4 regions of the Peribacillus sp. YIM B13477 genome follow, and region 2 is predicted to be linked to each of the others. Evidence: riboswitches for the same ligand, from Rfam matches in the RefSeq annotation. Region 2 holds a riboswitch; each other region holds the start of a gene.

Region 1 (4,832 bases), 270 kb from region 2:
CATTTATCTTACGGAACAGACGATTACAAAATCAATCAGAGTGCCGCAATGAACATTTATTATGATATCCCCACTGAAAATTGGCACCACACTCATGAGAATGCGGAACTTTTCGCCGGCTCTGCCGAAGAAGAAATCAGCTATAAAAAGAACCATTCGAATCAACCGCTAATTCCAATCACAATATTTCCGGGTAACCGGATGCTTACCATCGGAATTTTAACTGTTTCCAATCCCAAAAAGGAATCAGGTTTGGGTGGAAACCTGACCCTTTTTCGGGACTTATCATTATATTTATTGCAACATGGAATATTGGCGTATGTATTCACAGGAAATGCCCTTCATTCCGAGTCGATGAAAGGGTATCTTTTTTCCTCCATTTCAAACAAGTGGATTGAATGTAAGGTGCCCTTCCCTGACATCGTCTATAACCGTATCCCCTGGAGGAGCTATGAGGCGTCAGAGGAATTCCAACATCTTATCACACATTTTAAAGATTACCGAATGACTCTATTCAACCCCTGTTTTATAGATAAATATGTGATGTTCGAGGCATTAACTGAAGATGGATCCCTCACCAACCACCTTCCGCCCACCATGGTCTTACGAAACAGCGGTTGCCTTGATTCTTTCCTGGAGACATACAGGCATATATACCTTAAGCCATGCAAAGGAAGCCAAGGGAAGGGCATTTATACCATTATCAAAAATGATGATGATACCCTATTGTTCAATAGCTTAAAGCATAGTGAGTCCTTCCCTGATTTTGCTTCCTTCTGGGATACAAAAAAAAGGGATTTATTAAAAAGGAGCTATCTTGCTCAACAGGCGATCATACCAAAAAAACTCTTTGGACATCGTTATGATTACCGGATTCTCGTCCATTATGAAAAAGGTTTTTATAAAGTGACCGGCAAAGCGGTAAGGATGTCGCAAACTCAGGAAATCACCACCCACACTCCCCGAGGCGGAAAGCTTTTTCCTTATCAGGACATTAAATCAAAAAACCTGGATCTAAAATTAGCGAATATTGCCCAAAAATGCGGAGAGATACTTTCAAAAAAGATCGGGTTTCTCGGAGAGTTTTCCATTGATATAGGGGAAGACGAATCGGGCTCGCTTTTCATATACGAAGTGAACTCAAAGCCGATGCAATTCGATGAAGAAGAAATTGAAACAAACAGGCTTTTGCATTTAAAAAATCTTTTCATTGAATTAACTTTTCCCAACCTGAAAAGAAAATAACACCTCCAGCTGCCGTTTTCCATTATAATCGAATGAGAAACAGTATATATGGAGGTAATACATATGATCACTCATTTTCAATGGGAACCATTGCATAAGAATCTGCCAGGATGGAAAATTTCCTTTTATTTCAACAAGCAGGCAGTCAAAGCCTTGTATCATAAAGATGGATCCATCGAGTGGACAGCCAATCCGCCTTCCGAAACAGATGAAACTAAACTCAAAAGCATGATACATGATCTAATGATCTTCCATGTATATGAATGAAACCCCTTTACATTCATGAAATCGCTTAACAGAATAAAAAAAACTCCTTTGCCTAAACTAAAGAAAAGGCTAGGAGGGATTTCTTTTGGATAAAGAAAAAATGACATTTTTGAAGGATACCGAATATGATGGCAAGGACTCCGTTTACCTGGATATCGACCGTATCATCAATGAAGGAATGGCGGGCGGAAATGTGTATGAAGTCGCTAACCTTCAGAACATCGAAGAAGCACATGATTTTTATGATGAAACAGATCCCAATGTCAATAAATGAATAATGTGGGCTCTCTTATGGAGAGCTCTCTTTCATATCAGTCAGACCGTTAAACGGATAGCATTCAAATAGTCCCATTCTCCCTCGCACTTAAAATATTTTCGTTTAATATCGATGTAATGATATGCTCTGAATCCCATTCATGCCCAGATATCTCGATAAGGGGATAGCGATTCGGTAAAACGACCTGCTGGATTTCATGAACGGTCAGCCCTTGAGAATGCAAGCGTAAAATTTCCCCTTGGAGGTTTTCCAGATAATCCAGTTTTTTTCGAAACATCTCCTTCCCATCAGGAACATGCCCAGCATGACAGCAAAACACTTCCCCGAAGTCATATTGAAGCAATCTTTTTATGGAACCGATGATCACCGGGACGGACTCTTCCCGTAAGACAAGCTTTGTTTTTGGGGTTACGAAAAGGTCTCCTGAAAAAAGCACGCCATTATTGTGATTCAAATACACCATATGGTCCTTTGCATGACCTGGGGTAAAAATCGGCTCCCACGTTTGGGTACGGGAATGAATGGCCTTCCCTAGCGGCTCAGCTTTAAAGGCGTCTCTCTTTCCCCAGAAAATTTTGCGATATTCAGGATATTCAGCATCCTTTGCACAAACCTCAACCGACATCGGGTGAATGAAAAGAGGGACCTTTTTATGTTCCTTTATCCAGGCAGCGCCCCCCGTATGGTCTTCATGATAGTGAGTCAGGGCCACTGAGTCGAAGTCTGCGGATTCATAGAATGGAATAAGCTCTTCCAATAAAATCTGTGCGCCAGTATCTATCAATAGGCCATCCGTTAAAAAGACATACACACTCATCCCCCCCTTGTTCCCGCCAGGAGTCCCATGCACGCAAACCACATCATTTATCGTCTTGATCTCTATCATTCGGTTTCCTCCCCATCATTGTACAAAAATAGTTTTACCTTCCTTTTTTTAACTTTACTATAATAAATGTAGTACCACTTTACCTTTTTGACAAGGAAATATTGGAATAAATAGCCTCGATGAAAATGCTGGATTATTGCATAATAGCCCATTTTCCATGAATCGTTTTAACGGACCTTACCAGTTTTAATGACAAAAAAATAAAAGAAACGATTGACATTGCCGGATTTTACAAATAATATAGATTATATTATAAAACTTGAAATATTCTAAAATAATAATTTACTTATCGAGAGTGACGGAGGGATCAGGCCCTGTGATGTCCGGCAACCGCCCTTAGGGAACGGTGCCAATTCCTGCAGAATGATTGCATTCTGAAAGATAAGCCGAGATATGATTTCGCTGCCTCTTTCTGAATGATAGAGGCAGCTTTTTTAATGTTTAAGGGGGAAAGCTCATGATTGAAATCCGTTCAATCCGAAAGGAATACGTCTCGAAGAAAAACCGAGTTATCGGAGTGGATAACGTATCTTTGACCATTCAAACTGGTGAAATATATGGCATTGTCGGCTACAGCGGAGCTGGAAAAAGCTCATTACTCCGCTGCTTGAATTTGCTTGAACGTCCGACAGGTGGAAATATCATTATCGACGGCATTGATTTAACCTCTTTATCTAGCAAAGAGCTTCGTAAACAACGCCAAAAAATCGGAATGATATTCCAGCACTTTTCCCTGGTCAGTTCAAAAACCGTTTATGAAAATGTCGCTTTCGCCTTAAGAGCCGCGCATCGATCGAAGGACGCGACTAAGTTACGTGTATTGGAATTGTTGGAAATCGTAGGGCTCAGCGATAAGAAAGATGTCTATCCTGCACAGCTTAGCGGTGGACAGAAGCAACGGGTCGGCATAGCTCGAGCGTTAGCAAATGAACCCACTGTACTATTATGTGATGAAGCGACTTCAGCCCTTGATCCGACAACTACAAAAGCGATTTTACAGTTATTGAAAAAGATAAGCAGTGAGCTTGGTATCACCATCGTGTTGATTACACATGAAATGGAAGTGGTCAAAGAACTATGCCACCGAGTCGCCGTGATGCAGGATGGCCGGGTAATTGAAGAAGGACCCGTTTATGAAATATTTTCACAGCCCAAACAGGAATTAACGAAGCAATTCATTAGCAGTGTACTGGATTTCGAACTCCCTTCGCACTTGATTGATGAAAGTGAAGGGACGATTATTAAGATCCAATTCGAAGGGCAAACCGCCGGTGAGTCGATTCTTTCGGATACTCTCCAATCCCATGCAGTAAAGGGGAATATTTTACACGGTAAAATTGAGTATATCCAGGATGTTCCTTTAGGCATTTTAATCATCGAGTTAATTGGCGATGCCGTACAAATCCATTCGGCATTGGAGTATATAAAAAATCGTTCCAGTTCTGTGGAGGTGTTAAAACATGTCACTGCTTAATCCCATCGTCAATATTTTACCTGATCTTAATAAAGCCTTTCTTGAAACGATTTATATGGTCGGCGTTTCTCTTGCAGTAGCCCTGCTGATCGGTTTACCGCTTGGAGTATTGCTATTTACAACAACCAGGAATTTATTTTTTGAAAATGGCATCGTGAATCGATCTCTCGGTTTCGCAGTCAATATTGTCCGTTCAATCCCGTTCATCATTCTCTTGGTCGCCCTCCTTCCTTTAACGGACCTACTTACGGGATCGACGATAGGGCCAAGAGCAGCTTCTGTTTCCCTGTCCGTTTCCGCAATCCCTTTTTTTGCAAGGATTGTTGAAACGGCATTACGTGAAATAGACAGAGGAGTGATTGAAGCTGCAATTGCCGTAGGTGCCACTCCATGGATGATCATTAAGGATGTACTTCTTCCAGAGGCAAAACCGGGAATCATTCAAGGACTGACATTAACGACCATTTCGCTAATCGGTTATTCAGCAATGGCTGGGACAATCGGCGGTGGCGGAATTGGCGACCTGGCCATCCGGTACGGATATTACCGATATGACAACACAGTCATGATCACGACGATCGTCGTGCTGATCTGCCTTGTGCAACTCATTCAAATGGTTGGTGACAAAGTTTCATACATAGTTAACAAGCGATAGGTTCAATCATTTTTTTAAATGACTCAAT
Region 2 (4,832 bases):
CTCATTGTCGAGATACCGGCAATTGCTGCAGAATAGAAATCATCGGTGACTCCGGAAAAAGTTCCGATAAGAGCAGTGGACATGCAACCGGTACCTGTAACATTAGTTAAAAGGAGGTCCCCGTTATCGATGATGGACGTATGTTTTCCATCGCTGACCGCATCCTTAGCTCCGCTGACCACGATGATGCAATTCAATTCATTTGCCGCTCGTGCAGCCAGATCTGCATTGCTAATCGCAAGTTCCCCCGAATCCACACCGCGTGTAACGGTATCCCCACCCATCAATGACAGGATTTCACTCGCATTTCCGCGAATGATTTGGAAAGTAACCTTACTTAGGAGTTCTTTGACTTGCTCTGTACGATAGGAGGTGGCACCAACTCCCACCGGGTCCAAAATGACTGGGATGTCCAGGTCATTTGCCGTTTTACCGGCAATCTCCATTGCTTCCAAGGCTTTATCATCGATCGTTCCGAAATTCAGGACCAATGCATCTGCTAATTTGACCATATCCGCCACTTCACTTGGGCTCGATGTCATTACTGGTGAACCTCCGATGGCAAGGGTGGCATTTGCACAGTCATTGACCGTAACAAAGTTGGTGATTTGGTGAACGAGTGGTTTCCTTTCTCTTACCTTCATAAATAAATCGGCTGAAGAAATATTCATAACAAGTCACTCCGTTCTTTTTTTGAATATGAATGAAAATGATGGACAGGTCCATGACCTTTACCGATTGAAAAGCTATTGCGTATCGCTTCGGAAATATAGGTCTTGGCATGTTCGATCGACACTTGCAATGGCAGTCCATTTGCCAGGTTAGATGTAATGGCGGATGATAGGGTACAGCCCGTACCATGAGTGTTTTTTGTATGAATGCGTTCTCCCTTGATCCAGTGGAAGTCAGTCCCATCATAAAAAAGATCATTTGGATTTCCTGCCGCATGGCCGCCTTTAAGTAAAACGGCTTTGGAACCCATTTCTTGTATCGAAATGCATGCCCTGTAGAAATCTTGTTTCGTCCGAATCGGGAAGCCAGTAAGTACTTCCGCTTCTGGTACATTGGGTGTTACAAGATTTGCAAGCGGAAGCAATTCCATTTTTAAGGCAGAGATGGCCTTTTCGTCGAGCAAATGGTGGCCGCTTTTGGAAATCATGACAGGGTCAAGGATAACGATGGCAGGCATGAAGGTTTTAAGGGACGCAGCGACCGTTTCCACGATTTCTTTTGATCCAAGCATGCCTATTTTTACTGCATCGACAGGAATATCTTCAAAGATAGCTGCAATTTGATCCGATATGATAGCTGTTTCAATGGGCTGTACAGAACGGACTTCCATTGTGTTTTGGGCAGTTACGGCTGTGATGGCAGACATTCCAAACACACCATGTGCAGAAAATGTTTTTAAATCCGCTTGTATTCCAGCACCGCCCCCTGAATCAGAGCCTGCGATCGTTAATGCTGTTTTCATAAAAAAACCCCTTCATATAATTATTTTTTAGCAGTATTTTAAGTAATATGAAAGCTAAAATCGCCCCTGCGAATGAACTGAACATAAAAGCCGGTAAAAAACCAAAAAGAGCAGCTTTTTCTCCCAATAGGAGGGTGGCAAGCGGATAACAGGCCAGGGAACCGAGAAATCCGGTCCCGATCACTTCCCCTAAACAGGCGAATTTTAAGCTTTGTGTTTTTCGGTAAAGGATGGCGGCCAAAAGTGCACCAATCATGCTGCCGGGAAAGGCGAAAATTGAACCGGTACCAGTCATGTTTCTAATGATGGAAACTAAAAAAGCTTGTGTCACCGCATATGCAGGCCCCAATAAAACCGCCGTCAGGACATTTGCCAGATGTTGAATAGGAAAGATTTTTGCAAATCCTGCAGGGATGAAAATAAATGAACTGGTCAGCGTCGTTAAAGCCGTGATCATGGCAGTCAATGTCAGTTTCTTGATAGGGTTCATCCTCATGTCAACCACCTACAGAGGCCAATCCTGCTCATTTTGAACCATGTCCCAGAATAAATATTCATATCGGGAAGTAACCAAAAAGTGCTTTTCTAATCTAAGAAGTTCCTTTTCAGGCATGTCTTCGGTCAATTCTTCCAATAAAGCGATCAGCCACTTGTGTGCTTCCCCGAATTCAGGAGATGAATAGGACCTTATCCAATCTGCGTAGCGATTGTTTTCCAGTGCTGCTCCATTTTGTTCTTTTAATAGCAAACCGATTTCATAATAATCCCAAGCGCAGGGCAGGAGACAGGCGATCAAGTCTGCCAAAGTCCCATGCTGAGCTGCATTTAGCATGTAACCTGTATAGGCTAGAGTGGTTGGAGTAGGTTCTGTATTTTCCAATTCCTTGGAGCTGATCCCGAATTCGGAAGCATAATGCCGATGAATATCCATTTCCACTTGAAGGGTTTCATTTAAAATGCTCGCAAATTTTGCCATGGTTTCGATGTTATGGGCTTTGATGACACCTAAAGCAAAGAGCTTGGAATAATCCATGAGATAGACATAGTCCTGCTTCAGGTAATAGGCAAATTTCTTTTCAGGAAGTGTGCCGTTTCCAATTGCCTGGACAAAGGGATGTGAATGGTTCCTTTTCCAAATCTCTTTTGCCCGTGCATGCAGTCTATCACTGAATGTTTCTAATTTTGTATTCTCCATTGTTCATCCTCCTATAGAATGGCTCCCTTTGTTAAATAAAAAACCCCGTTCCTGAATACGGAACGGGGTAGATGGATATAGTCTGTAAAATGGACGATATCATCCACTTCCCTCCGCCGGTATGAGCCGGTTCAGGTTCAAAGGGTCCGGAACTAATTCCATCTCAGTCTTAAAAAAGACTCCCCTAGTGGTGTGAATTGTATGTAATTACTGACATCATATCAGAAAGACAAGAAAATGCAACCCGTATTTGAAAGAGGGATCACTTTATGTCCAGGAAAAAAGGGAGAACCAGGTAATTGACTTTTGAAGATTATTAGGATAGAATCATTTCTACATCATTATATATTGAATTCTTATCCAGAGAGGTGGAGGGACTTGGCCCTATGAAACCTCGGCAGCGGACCCGTTTAGGGAACTGTGCTAAATCCAACAAGCATATGCTTGGAAGATAAGAAGAGCCGTACGGACACTGTCAGCCTCTTCTTAAATTAGAAGGGGCTTTTATTTTTGGGAAATAACGTTTAGTGACATACTAGAAAAGGTATATATAATTTGGTGAAATCAAACAAGTTGATAAAGTTTAGCTAACTAGAAGCAGGCACTAGGACGGAAAGGAGCCATTTACATGGCAGAATTATTTAAGAGGATTGAACAGAGGAAGGCAAAACTCATTGAAGAGCTATTGGCCAATGGAGTATACAAAACCTCTGATGAAAGGCACCTTTATGATGCCCCATTAAAAGTACTTGAAGATGAATATAAGATTGTTATAAATAGACCTAATAACGAGTCACCTTCTGAATGGATGACATAGTAATCGGAATACAATATTTGGATTTTTGGATAAGGGATATGATGTAAGCATTCGCAGTCTACACTAGTGGATGCTTTTTTTGCGTTTATTAGAAAACGACACACATTATACATAATTAAATAACAAAATAGGTGTTTTGTCACATTTGACCTATAAAATAACACATTTAATTTCTGAAAAATAGTTGATTTTAACTAGTGGTTTCATTATGATGAAAGTGTAAAAATATTGAATAAATGGGAGGTGGCTATGATGACTTGCTATAAGGTAACTATAGAAAAAGTAGAAGAGAAGAGACAGGAAATGATAAGGTTGGGAGCGATTTACGGCTTAACAAGTCTGCTGACTGTACAAGCCAGCCAAGAATTGGATACGCTATTGAATGCGTTAGCAAGTAAAAGAGATTCTGAATATTTTTCCCTTCAAGAAGCATATAGGTATTTTTAAATTAGCAATCCGACCTGTATTAATCTAAAAAAGCTACTGCTCAAGGCAATAGCTCTAAAGAATTATATATTAAATATCGACACGTTTACCTAGAATGATCAAATCCCGCTCAATGCCATCCATCTCGGCAACTTGAGGTAAATGTGCCCATTCTTCAAATCCGAATTTGGAAAAAAGCTTAAGGCTTGGTGTATTATGGGCGAAAATGAAACCCAATAAAGTCTTAACACCTAATTTTGGACTCAATTCAATTGCCTTTCGAATCGAAATTTGTCCAATTCCTTTTCCCCGGAAATAATCATCAATGTAAATGCTGATTTCGGCAGTGGAATTATATGCCGGTCGGCCATAAAAGGATTGAAAGCTCATCCATCCAGCGGTTTTCCCTTCTATAGTAATGATATATAGCGGTCTACTTTCTGAATGATGTTCCTCAAACCATTTAACCCTCGATTGGACGGATACAGGTTCCGTATCTGCCGTTACCATCCTTGAAGCAATTGTCGAATTATATATTTCAACAATTCTGGGTAGATCAGATAGTTCTGCCTCTCTAAACTCTATGTGTTCTTCCATGATATAAACTCCTAACTATCATTTATTCAATCTCCAGAATGAAGGGTGATCCCGTTTTTGGTTTTAGGGACGTTGAATGAAACCCAATCCATTGAAAGTTTTATATTATCATACACTCTTTATTCTTTATCTGACAATTCTTTTTTATGTTAGTACTGCAGATTTTTTGGGTATGAAAAAGATTAAATACTTCTAGTAAAGACAAGAGGAGAACTAAATGAAAAAATTGGCAGGTATATTAATTATCGTACTGGTTATATGTTTTGCTGCATATGAATTTCAGGCCTCGGAGTCGGAAGATGTGCAAAGGGTCATGGCTTTTG
Region 3 (4,832 bases), on a different contig from region 2:
GCCACCTTTATCGGCCATCGAATTGCCGGAATGAAGGGGGCAATGGCAGCCATGATCGGTGTTTCATTACCTACCTTTTTAATTGTTCTGCTCCTGGGCATTGTGTATTTTTTCATTCAGGATAATCCGAAGATAGAATCTGCTTTCATATCGATCAGAGCTTCCATAGTAGCCATCATCGCCTATGCGGCTATCAAGATAGGAAAAACGGCAGTTGTAGACAAATCAACTTTCTGTATTTTAATAGCAGGAATTCCCGTCCTCTTATTTCTTCACCCTGTGATGGTTATAATAGCAGGAGCTCTAGCGGGTATTGTGACCATCTCCATTAAGAGAAAATTAGGTTACGATGTCAAGATGGACAAAAAAGATAGGAAAACAGAAGAAAATGATTTCGAACCTTTCATGGGTGCTGGCATATAGGTAAATCAAAAAAGGATCTAACTAATTTTTAAGAAAGCATGTGATGGAATGATGGAATTGTGGGAGTTGTTTAGCACCTTCTTTATTATCGGCTTTGTATCTTTCGGAGGCGGATACGCCATGATTCCCGTAATAGAATCGGAAGTCTCACAGCATGGATGGATGACAACGCAGGAATTCACCGATATAATCGCCATTTCCGGGATGTCCCCAGGACCTGTCACCGCCAATAGTGCCATTCTCGTTGGCTATTCGACTGCTGGGTTAGCAGGAGCCATATCATCTGCTCTAGGAATCTTGCTTCCTGCCATTATATTCGTAACCGTTATAGCCACATTTTTCAGCAAATTGAATCATTATCCAGTTGTTCAATCCATGTTTTATGGATTAAGACCGATTGTCACTAGTTTGATCATCTTTGCAGCGATCAGTTTAGCACTTTCCAATCATATGATAGCCGTGAACTTTTCATGGCATACGATAAGCTTACTACTCGTTTTTGGTTTATCGTTATTTGCCTTAATGAAATTACGCTGGCATCCAGCCTATGTAATTATTCTTTCTGGTTTAGTTGGTGTTGTCCTCTATTCATGACAGGTGTCGCACACAAAACCATCATTAATTTGGACAGGAATTAAGCAGAAAAATTGAAGAATGATTGATACTGTATAAGTGCGAGAAAGCTATATTAAGTTTATGTATTTACCAACAAAAAACACCCTGAATCCAATGATTCAGGGTGTTCAGACTGTAGACAAACTCAATGAAATTTAAGGGGTTTGTACAATTTGAACATTGATTTCCCCTCCAGGCACTCGCTTTCCGCGGGCGGTCCGCCCTCGGCGCGTTTACGCCTGCGGGGTCTCCCCTGGACTCGCTTTTCCCGCAGGAGTCTCGTACACCCGCTCCAATCAACTTTGTTTTAACTTTTAGTTCTTCGATCCATCATTTCCCGGCTGAAACCGTGGAAAACCAATCAGGATGGCAATGACGCCACAAAGTCCAATCAGGATTGGGTAATATGAATACGGCAAGATGCTTAACGGAGAAATCTTTGCTACCCCTGCTGCAACAAGCAGTTGTGCTCCATATGGGATCAACCCTTGGATACAACATGCAAAAATGTCAAGGACGCTCGCCGATTTCCGCGGATCAATCCCATACTTTTCAGCAATATTTTTGGCAAGTGGCCCGGCAATGATAATCGAAATCGTGTTATTTGCCGTTGAAAGGTTCGTTAAACCAACAAGCCCCGCAATGCTGAATTCCGCCCCTTTTTTCGATTTGCTATTTCGTGTCACTAGGTGGAGTAGATAATCGATGCCACCATTATGTTTGATTACGGCTACCATACCTGCAATTAAAATGGCAAGGAAGGAGATTTCATACATTCCTGCCATTCCTTCTCCGACTTTTTGAATGACACCCAACGGTTGATAACTACCATCAGTCAAGCCGATGATTCCGGCAAATACGATTCCGATGGAAAGGACCAAGAACACATTGACTCCTGCCAATGCAGTGACCAATACGCAAAGATACGGAAGAATCTTCACCCAATCATAAGACTGTTGGGAAATGTCAGCTTGTTCACCCATCGTTAAAATTCCTAGGATGGCACAAGTGATGATGGCTGCAGGTAAAACGATGAAAAAATTCACTTTAAACTTATCCTTCATTTTCGTTCCCTGAGTTCGGACTGCAGCAATTGTCGTATCTGAAATGAATGAAAGGTTATCCCCAAACATCGCACCACCAATAACGGCCGCCATTGAAAGGGCAAGCGAAATATCTGTTTGCTCACTAATCCCTACCCCGATAGGTGCCAGGGCAACAATCGTTCCCATGCTTGTCCCCATGGATAGTGAAATGAAACAAGCGATGATGAAAATTCCTATCATTAATAGATTTTGCGGGAAAAGCGCCAAGGCAAGATTCACAGTTGATTCAACCGCCCCCATGCCATTCGCAACTTTCGAAAAAGCGCCGGCCAAAAGGAAGATGATAACCATTAACATGATATTAGCGTCACCGGCACCTTTACAGAAGATATCAACTTTTTGATTGAATGTCTCTTTCCGATTCATCGCCAATGCAGCTGCCGATGCAATTGAAATCGCTACAATCACCGGAAATGAATAAAAATCTTTAGTGATGATTCCGGACCCAATAAATAAAATTAAAAATACGACAAATGGGATCAATGCCCATGGATTCCCTTTATTGTTTGCACTCATGATGTACACCTCTTTTTATTTTTCCCGCGACATGTGTCACAGCTCTTATTCTATTAACAGTTTTCGCAAATAACCCCAATTTGAACCTACCTGATTTTCCAGTCATGGAGCTGTAGCAAAAAACTGGCATAAAAAAGACCCCTTCTTTTTAACAACAAGAAGAGGTCTTTTAATTTATAAAAAACACCCTCCTTATCTTTCAGGCGAAAATCAGCCTGCTGGATTTGGCACAGCACTCCATTTAAGTCCGCTGCCGAGACATCTTCGGGCCAGTCCCTCCGTCTCTCTTGATAAGAAGATTACATTATATAATTATTTTAAAATTACGATGCCTTCCAGAAAAGTGCCACGCTGAAAACTTGCCTGAGTTCGTGACATCAAAAGTCGTTTTGAAAAGCAAATATAACAGTACAGCATTTTGTCTATTTTCGCAAGGGTTAATTTTAAAGTGTTTCACATGCACTCCTTACTGTTTATAAAGAGAACTAAGTTGATTGGAGCGGGTGTGCGAGACTTCTGCGGGAAAAGCGAGTTCCTGGAGACAACGTTCAAATTGTACAAACCAAAAAAAAATGCAGACAAACTCGATTTTCATCGAGTTGTCTACATTCTGAGAGGTCTAATTACCTCAGCAAATTTGTTGGATTAGGTTAGGTGAATTATTTTTAGTCGAGTTCACATCTGTCGATACTTCAAATGCTTCCATCTGTTCCGAATCGAATGACTTTAAATACTGTTGCAAATATGCAGTATCATTAATGGAAGGATTTAACCAATCTTTTTCATCTTCTGATTTTAGGATGACAGGCATGCGATCATGAATGCTGGTCATTAGCTCATTAGGCACAGTTGTTATAACGGAGCACGAATAGATGCTGATGCCTTCAGGAGATTTCCAGGATTCCCAGAGACCGGCCATTCCAAATGGAGCATGATTCTTCAGTTTTATACGCATCGGTATTTTTCTTTCTGGTGTCTTCTTCCATTCATAAAAAGAGTCAGCGATTATCAAGCATCTCTTCTTCTTATACGCATTCCTGAAGCTTGCTTTCTCAGCAATGGTTTCCGCTCTGGCATTGATCATTTTGTAGCCCGCTTTTTCGTCTTTTGCCCAGAAAGGAATGAGTCCCCACCGAAGATATCCAAGCCGATTCCTTACCCCGTCATTAATGACGGCGAGCACGGATTGGGAGGGAGCAATATTGTAGCTGAATTGGTATTCCTCATCAAATGACCCTTGAATATTAAACCGTTCTTTTATTTCTTCTATGTCAGTGAAAAGAGTGAAACGTCCACACATAATATCGCCACCGTATTAAGATTTATTACAGTGTATCAAATGGAATGGGCAGGCACAAATCAGCGTTCTAAAATCCTGATATCAGTAAATGGTTGATTAAATAATTCGCTGGAAATCAAAAGAGTGCCAAGGACTTCTCTTTCATCTTCAGCTTTAATGATTTCCGACAAAATTAAGGTACTGCCATTCCTGACCGTTACTTTATATTCATTCATGGAATCCCTCCTCAAAAGGCTAGATGGTTGTTATTATAAACCAAAAACCCACAAGTATCAGTATTGAACTTAGCAGAGGCATGGAAAATCCACATGCCTTTATACTTTAAATGGTTAGTTGAACGAAGCAATGCCAAGGACCATGAATCCTTGTGAAGGAGGCGCAAAAAACTGTCCATGAATGATTCATGGACAGTCTGGGCGCTTTAAAGGTTTTTCGCTTCAATACTCAAGATAACATTAAGGAAAGCCCCAACAGTCGATACGAAAAGAAACGCTCTTTCTGAAAAGATCGAATTGGAGTTGCCGCCATCCCATGTCCATTATTTAAAATGAAGCAAAACCTCATTTATTAAATGCCCCGCCAATGTAACGGTCTTATTATTTTCGTCCAATGAAGGGTTCACTTCGGAGATATCAAATGAGAGGATCTTTTCATTCGATACGATATGCCTAATAATGGCACGGACCAATTTTGGATCCAGTCCAAACGGCGATGGTGCACTTACCCCAGGTGCGTAGGCTGAATCAATAACATCCGTACATAATGTAAGCATGATATAGTCATTTTCCTTAGCGAATTCATTTATCCTCCGCTTCGTTTCATCCATTTCGTATAATGACAAATCTTCTTCCAATATGTAGTCGACCTTACTC
Region 4 (4,832 bases), on a different contig from region 2:
AGGTTGCCACTACAGAGACGCTTGTCATGTAAAGCGTTTCTTTCGTAGCTTCAATGATGTCTTCCCAATCAACATTCGGCAATAATTCTTCAAGCATGAGTAATCACCTCCACGCCTACCTGCTGTGCTTTAATGAATTCGATTGCGCGGAGCATTTCATCCTCTTTGCCATCTAGATGGATAAACAATGTTCCATATGAACCGCTTCTTGTTTGGGATATCTTACCTTGAACGATATTGACATCCAACTCGAAGTTACGTACAAGCTTGGTGATCAATGGGCTTTCTGCATGATCACCTACAAAGGTCAATTGAATCACTTTGCCTGCTGGATAGCGTTCGAGCAAATGGTCCATCGTTTCTTTCGTTTCTTCCGGTTCCGTTACCTGTTGCACGAAACGCTTCGTCATTTGTTCTTTAGGATTCTTGAAAACATCCAGGACAGGACCCTGTTCAACAACCTGCCCGCTTTCCATCACGGCGACACGATGGCAGATTTTACGTATTACATGCATTTCATGCGTAATCAAGACGATCGTCAATCCCAAACGCTTATTGATGTCAACAAGCAATTCGAGTATGGAGTCGGTAGTCTGCGGATCCAAAGCAGAAGTCGCTTCATCACACAGAAGCACTTTAGGGTCATTTGCCAGAGCCCTGGCTATTCCCACCCTTTGCTTTTGCCCTCCGCTTAATTGCGAAGGATAGGCCTTTTCCCTGCCTTCAAGTCCGACTAACTTGATCAATTCGTTCACACGCTTGGTGCGTTCAGGTTTAGAAACTCCTGCAATTTCCAACGGGAAAGATATATTCTCCTGAACGGTCCTTGACCATAATAGATTGAAATGCTGGAAAATCATGCTGATTTCTTGACGGGCCTTACGGAGCTGAGCCCCTTTAATTTTTGAAATTTCCTTTTCAGCCACCACAACGGATCCCTCTGTCGGTGTTTCCAATCCATTGAGCATTCTGATCAAAGTACTTTTCCCCGCTCCACTGTAACCGATGATCCCGAAAATCTCGCCTTTATTTATTTCAACATTCACATTATTTACAGCCTTGATCGTCTCACTGTTTCCTTTTCCTGTTCGGAACAGCTTACTGACTTTCGTCAATGTAATCATTAACCCTCACCTCTTTTATCCAATAAAACCTATGAACTTAGTTGATTTCTCTACATTATTAGTCTGTTTCTCCTATCATGTTCCCAATTAAAATAGAAAAAACCTTTCTGCATGAGCAGAAAGGCAGGTGAAGAATCAGGCCTTCCTCTCATCTTCCAAAGTGATTAAACTTTGTGTGAATTGGCACCTTTCCAAGGAAATCACCTTGTCGGTTGCCGGGTTTCATCGGGCACATCCCTCCACCTCTCTTGATAAGAGCTAATATATAGAATATTTGTACATCATTAAGTTCTTTAGTATGGAGAAATTTTATCATAGATAAAAAAGGAGCGCAATGTATATTATTTCTAGTACAAGAATGAACAGGAACTTTGCTTAAAGCGTTTTGGAAGTCAAGGAGACGATGTTCGTCGCCTTTTCAATTGCCTGCTCCAAATCTTCTATTAAGTCGTCTACATTTTCAATCCCAATCGATAAACGGACTTGATCGGCACTTACACCCGCTTTCGCAAGACCTGCCTCATTCAATTGTTGATGGGTGGTACTTGCTGGGTGGATGATCAAGCTCTTCGCATCCCCTACATTCGCCACATGGGACCATAATTCCACCGAATTGATAAGTTTTGCCCCAGCTTCGCGATTACCTTGAATCCCAAATGTGACGACAGATCCAGCTCCCTTTGGCAAATATTTATCCGCAAGGGCTTTATCGGGATGATCCTCATCACCAGGATGTGAAACCCAGGTCACGGCAGGATGGTTTTTTAAATATTGAATGACAGACTTGGTGTTTGATAGATGCTCTTTCATCCTTACATGCAGCGTTTCAAGTCCAAGCGTAAACTGGAATGCACTTTGGGCACTTAGCGTAGGGCCCAAATCACGGAGTAACTGGACTCGGGCTTTCGTTATGAATGCGGCAGGGCCAACTGCCTCGGCGTATACCAGACCGTCGTAACTAGGGTCAGGCTCCGTGAAGCCAGGATAGTTTGGCGAGTTCCAATCGAATTTTCCTCCATCCACGATGACACCGCCTAGCGTCGTTCCATTTCCAAGAAGCCATTTTGTAGCGGAATGGATGACAATATCCGCTCCAAAATCAATTGGTCTGCAAAGATACGGTGTTGCGAAGGTATTATCAATGATTAAAGGTATGCCGGCTTCGTGGGCGATTTCCGCTACCGCTTCAATATCGAGCACCCTCAAACTTGGATTTCCGATCGTTTCAGCAAAAATGGCTTTAGTTCTTGGTGTAATCGCCCTTTTAAAATTCTCAGGGTCATCGGGAGAAACGAACTTCACTTTGATCCCATATTTAGGAAGAGTGTTTTCGAAAAGGTTATACGTACCGCCATATAATGTAGAGGCTGAAACAATCTCATCCCCTGCGGCAGCAATATTCAGGATCGAAAGTGAGATGGCGGCCATTCCGCTTGCCGTTGCCAATCCGCCGATACCGCCTTCCAATAAGGCCATTCTTTCCTCAAAAACGCTGACCGTGGGATTATGAAGCCGTGAATATATATAGCCATTCTCCTTTAGGCCAAATAAATTCGCTGCATGGTCGGTATCCTTGAACAAGTATGCATTGCTTTGGTAGATAGGAACGGCACGGACACCTGTTTCATCAGCTTGCAGACCGCCATGAACACTCAATGTTTCGAAACGCAACTTTTTCTCTGACATATAATTTCACCTTTTTTCTATGGATTTAGTTGGATTTATATGAAATCTGGCTTTTTATAAACAAAAAAACCACTTCTATAAGAAGAGGTTTCAAGAACACACCTCATCTACCAGAGCCAACACTCTGCAGGAATTAGCACCGTATATAAAAATTTATACCGGTTGCCGGGCTTCGTCGGGCCAGTCCCTCCGCCACTCTTGATAAGAACTATTAAATTCTGCCATTACTTAATTCAAAATATAGCATTTTAGATTAAATCAGTCAATGAATTGTTAGAATATTCTTTGTTTATTTCCTACTCTCATTCTAATGTCAGTAACAAAGAAAACCAACCGCGGTTCTGGTTGGTTTCCTAACTGATTTCCTTAAGCAATCCGTACAAATAAGGAACGGATTGAAAGGCATATATTTTCTTGTGCAGCTGCCCTTCTTTGAAAAGCAATAAGCAAGGAACACTTTCGATTTCATATGATTCGGCAATTGCTTGGATATAGTTCATATTCATTTTGCCTGCCTTCAATTCGGGGAAAAGCTCCAAGGATATCGTCAGCATCTTGGAGGCCACCTGACAGGTTCCGCATAAAGGTGTATATAAATATAAGCAAAAGGTTTCCCCATTTTCAACAGCAAGCTTACACTCTTCTTCTTTCCATTCCTGCATCAATTAGTCGTTCACCCTTTGACTTAAAAATTTCATTTTCACATTCATATTGGCAGATAGGAGCACAGTTGCGATATGATGTTCGGGTGAGCTCTCCACTTCTTTGTACATTTTATTAATATACAGGTGGTTCGCTTCCGGCATTTCCCTTCGGAACTGCTTCCGCAGCTTTTCTCCTGATTCATCTGCGTCAAAAAGGAGATAAACATCACGGTCGATCAATTCATCCACTAATTCATCCAGCTTAGTTAATGATATGGTCCCATTCGTACATCTTATTTCCACATCTTCATTTAAAACGGAGGCAACTTTTCTTCTATCGGAACTGCCTTCTACAATGATCACTTTATCGAATTCGCCCCACTCCATGTCATCACTCCATCTCACGAATTATGTGCGCAACTCACCCACTGTACAAATGAAAAAGAGAGCAGGCCTTTTCAGTCCCCCCTCTCCTTTCTTTTTAACCGTTGATTAAACTCTCATACTCTTCAGCGCTCATCAAGTTTTCAATATCACTGCTATTAGATGGTTCAAGCACGACCATCCATGCCTTTTCATAAGGAGACTCATTTACATATTCAGGGTTGTCACTTAAATCTTCGTTCACTTCAACAACCTTGCCACTGATAGGTGCATAAAGTTCAGAAACGGTCTTAACGGATTCAACGCTTCCAAATGGTTCGTTCGCTTTCAATTCATCGCCGATTTCCGGAAGCTCAACGAATACGATGTCCCCTAGCTCGGACTGTGCGAATGCCGTAATTCCAATGCGCACTGTTCCATCTTCCGTTTTGACCCATTCATGTTCTTTAGTGTAACGAAGTTCTTTTGGTGTTGTTGTCATAATTAACCCTCCATATGTACATCTTATTTTATCTATTCCATTATAAGGTAGATTGTTTGTTTAAGTAAGGAATTAACCAAATATTTTGTGAAATTTCAGTTCCAAACCTGTTCGAATTGCTCTTCTTTGAATCCTACCGTCACTTTGGTGCCATCCGTAACAATCGGCCTTTTCAGAAGCATTCCATCTGTGGACAATATATCAAGCATCTCTGCTTCAGAAGCTTCTTTCAGCTTATCCTTTAAGCCCAGCTCCCGATATTTTTGACCGCTAGTATTGAAAAACTTCTTCAACTCCAAATTGCTGTTTTTATATAGTTGTTCTATTTCAGTTCGCGAAGGGGGATTATCCGCTATATGGATCGCTTCATATTGCAGTTCATGATTATCCAGCCACTTCTTCGCATTACGGCATGTACCGCATTTTGGGTACCAATATAATGTTAAGCCCATCATTTCACCACCTATCAATAGAATACCCGTTTTTACCACGCAATACAACGAAATGTCTTTT

Evidence for each region. A riboswitch is a leader RNA that binds a small molecule or an ion and turns the genes downstream of it on or off. The one in region 2 is predicted to bind S-adenosylmethionine.
Region 1: another riboswitch for S-adenosylmethionine. It lies ahead of ACFX4H_RS09815 (methionine ABC transporter ATP-binding protein); the one in region 2 lies ahead of ACFX4H_RS08470 (Fur-regulated basic protein FbpA).
Region 3: another riboswitch for S-adenosylmethionine. It lies ahead of ACFX4H_RS16955 (Na+/H+ antiporter NhaC family protein); the one in region 2 lies ahead of ACFX4H_RS08470 (Fur-regulated basic protein FbpA).
Region 4: another riboswitch for S-adenosylmethionine. It lies ahead of ACFX4H_RS18325 (O-acetylhomoserine aminocarboxypropyltransferase/cysteine synthase family protein); the one in region 2 lies ahead of ACFX4H_RS08470 (Fur-regulated basic protein FbpA).

The regions. Positions count from the first base shown of each region.
Region 1 covers NZ_JBHZPD010000002.1:629,663-634,494, forward strand. The annotation lists gene ACFX4H_RS09790 (YheC/YheD family endospore coat-associated protein) at 1-52, shown strand, start outside; gene ACFX4H_RS09795 (YheC/YheD family endospore coat-associated protein) at 49-1,245, shown strand; gene ACFX4H_RS09800 (YheE family protein) at 1,309-1,512, shown strand; gene ACFX4H_RS09805 (hypothetical protein) at 1,598-1,786, shown strand; gene ACFX4H_RS09810 (MBL fold metallo-hydrolase) at 1,851-2,675, opposite strand; SAM riboswitch class I at 2,959-3,063, shown strand; gene ACFX4H_RS09815 (methionine ABC transporter ATP-binding protein) at 3,133-4,149, shown strand; gene ACFX4H_RS09820 (methionine ABC transporter permease) at 4,136-4,804, shown strand.
Region 2 covers NZ_JBHZPD010000002.1:361,618-366,449, reverse strand. The annotation lists gene thiM (hydroxyethylthiazole kinase) at 1-671, opposite strand, end outside; gene thiD (bifunctional hydroxymethylpyrimidine kinase/phosphomethylpyrimidine kinase) at 668-1,474, opposite strand; gene thiW (energy coupling factor transporter S component ThiW) at 1,443-1,964, opposite strand; gene tenA (thiaminase II) at 1,980-2,669, opposite strand; TPP riboswitch at 2,761-2,865, opposite strand; SAM riboswitch class I at 3,023-3,127, shown strand; gene ACFX4H_RS08470 (Fur-regulated basic protein FbpA) at 3,298-3,486, shown strand; gene ACFX4H_RS08465 (aspartyl-phosphate phosphatase Spo0E family protein) at 3,736-3,933, shown strand; gene ACFX4H_RS08460 (GNAT family N-acetyltransferase) at 4,003-4,509, opposite strand; gene ACFX4H_RS08455 (DUF459 domain-containing protein) at 4,727-4,832, shown strand, end outside.
Region 3 covers NZ_JBHZPD010000005.1:219,339-224,170, forward strand. The annotation lists gene ACFX4H_RS16945 (chromate transporter) at 1-423, shown strand, start outside; gene ACFX4H_RS16950 (chromate transporter) at 472-1,017, shown strand; gene ACFX4H_RS16955 (Na+/H+ antiporter NhaC family protein) at 1,353-2,660, opposite strand; SAM riboswitch class I at 2,850-2,957, opposite strand; gene ACFX4H_RS16960 (SOS response-associated peptidase) at 3,289-3,960, opposite strand; gene ACFX4H_RS16965 (hypothetical protein) at 4,020-4,175, opposite strand; gene hutG (formimidoylglutamase) at 4,499-4,832, opposite strand, start outside.
Region 4 covers NZ_JBHZPD010000006.1:134,738-139,569, reverse strand. The annotation lists gene ACFX4H_RS18335 (methionine ABC transporter permease) at 1-97, opposite strand, end outside; gene ACFX4H_RS18330 (methionine ABC transporter ATP-binding protein) at 90-1,124, opposite strand; SAM riboswitch class I at 1,270-1,382, opposite strand; gene ACFX4H_RS18325 (O-acetylhomoserine aminocarboxypropyltransferase/cysteine synthase family protein) at 1,500-2,810, opposite strand; SAM riboswitch class I at 2,911-3,018, opposite strand; gene ACFX4H_RS18320 (thioredoxin family protein) at 3,164-3,472, opposite strand; gene ACFX4H_RS18315 (toprim domain-containing protein) at 3,476-3,841, opposite strand; gene gcvH (glycine cleavage system protein GcvH) at 3,936-4,319, opposite strand; gene ACFX4H_RS18305 (arsenate reductase family protein) at 4,415-4,771, opposite strand.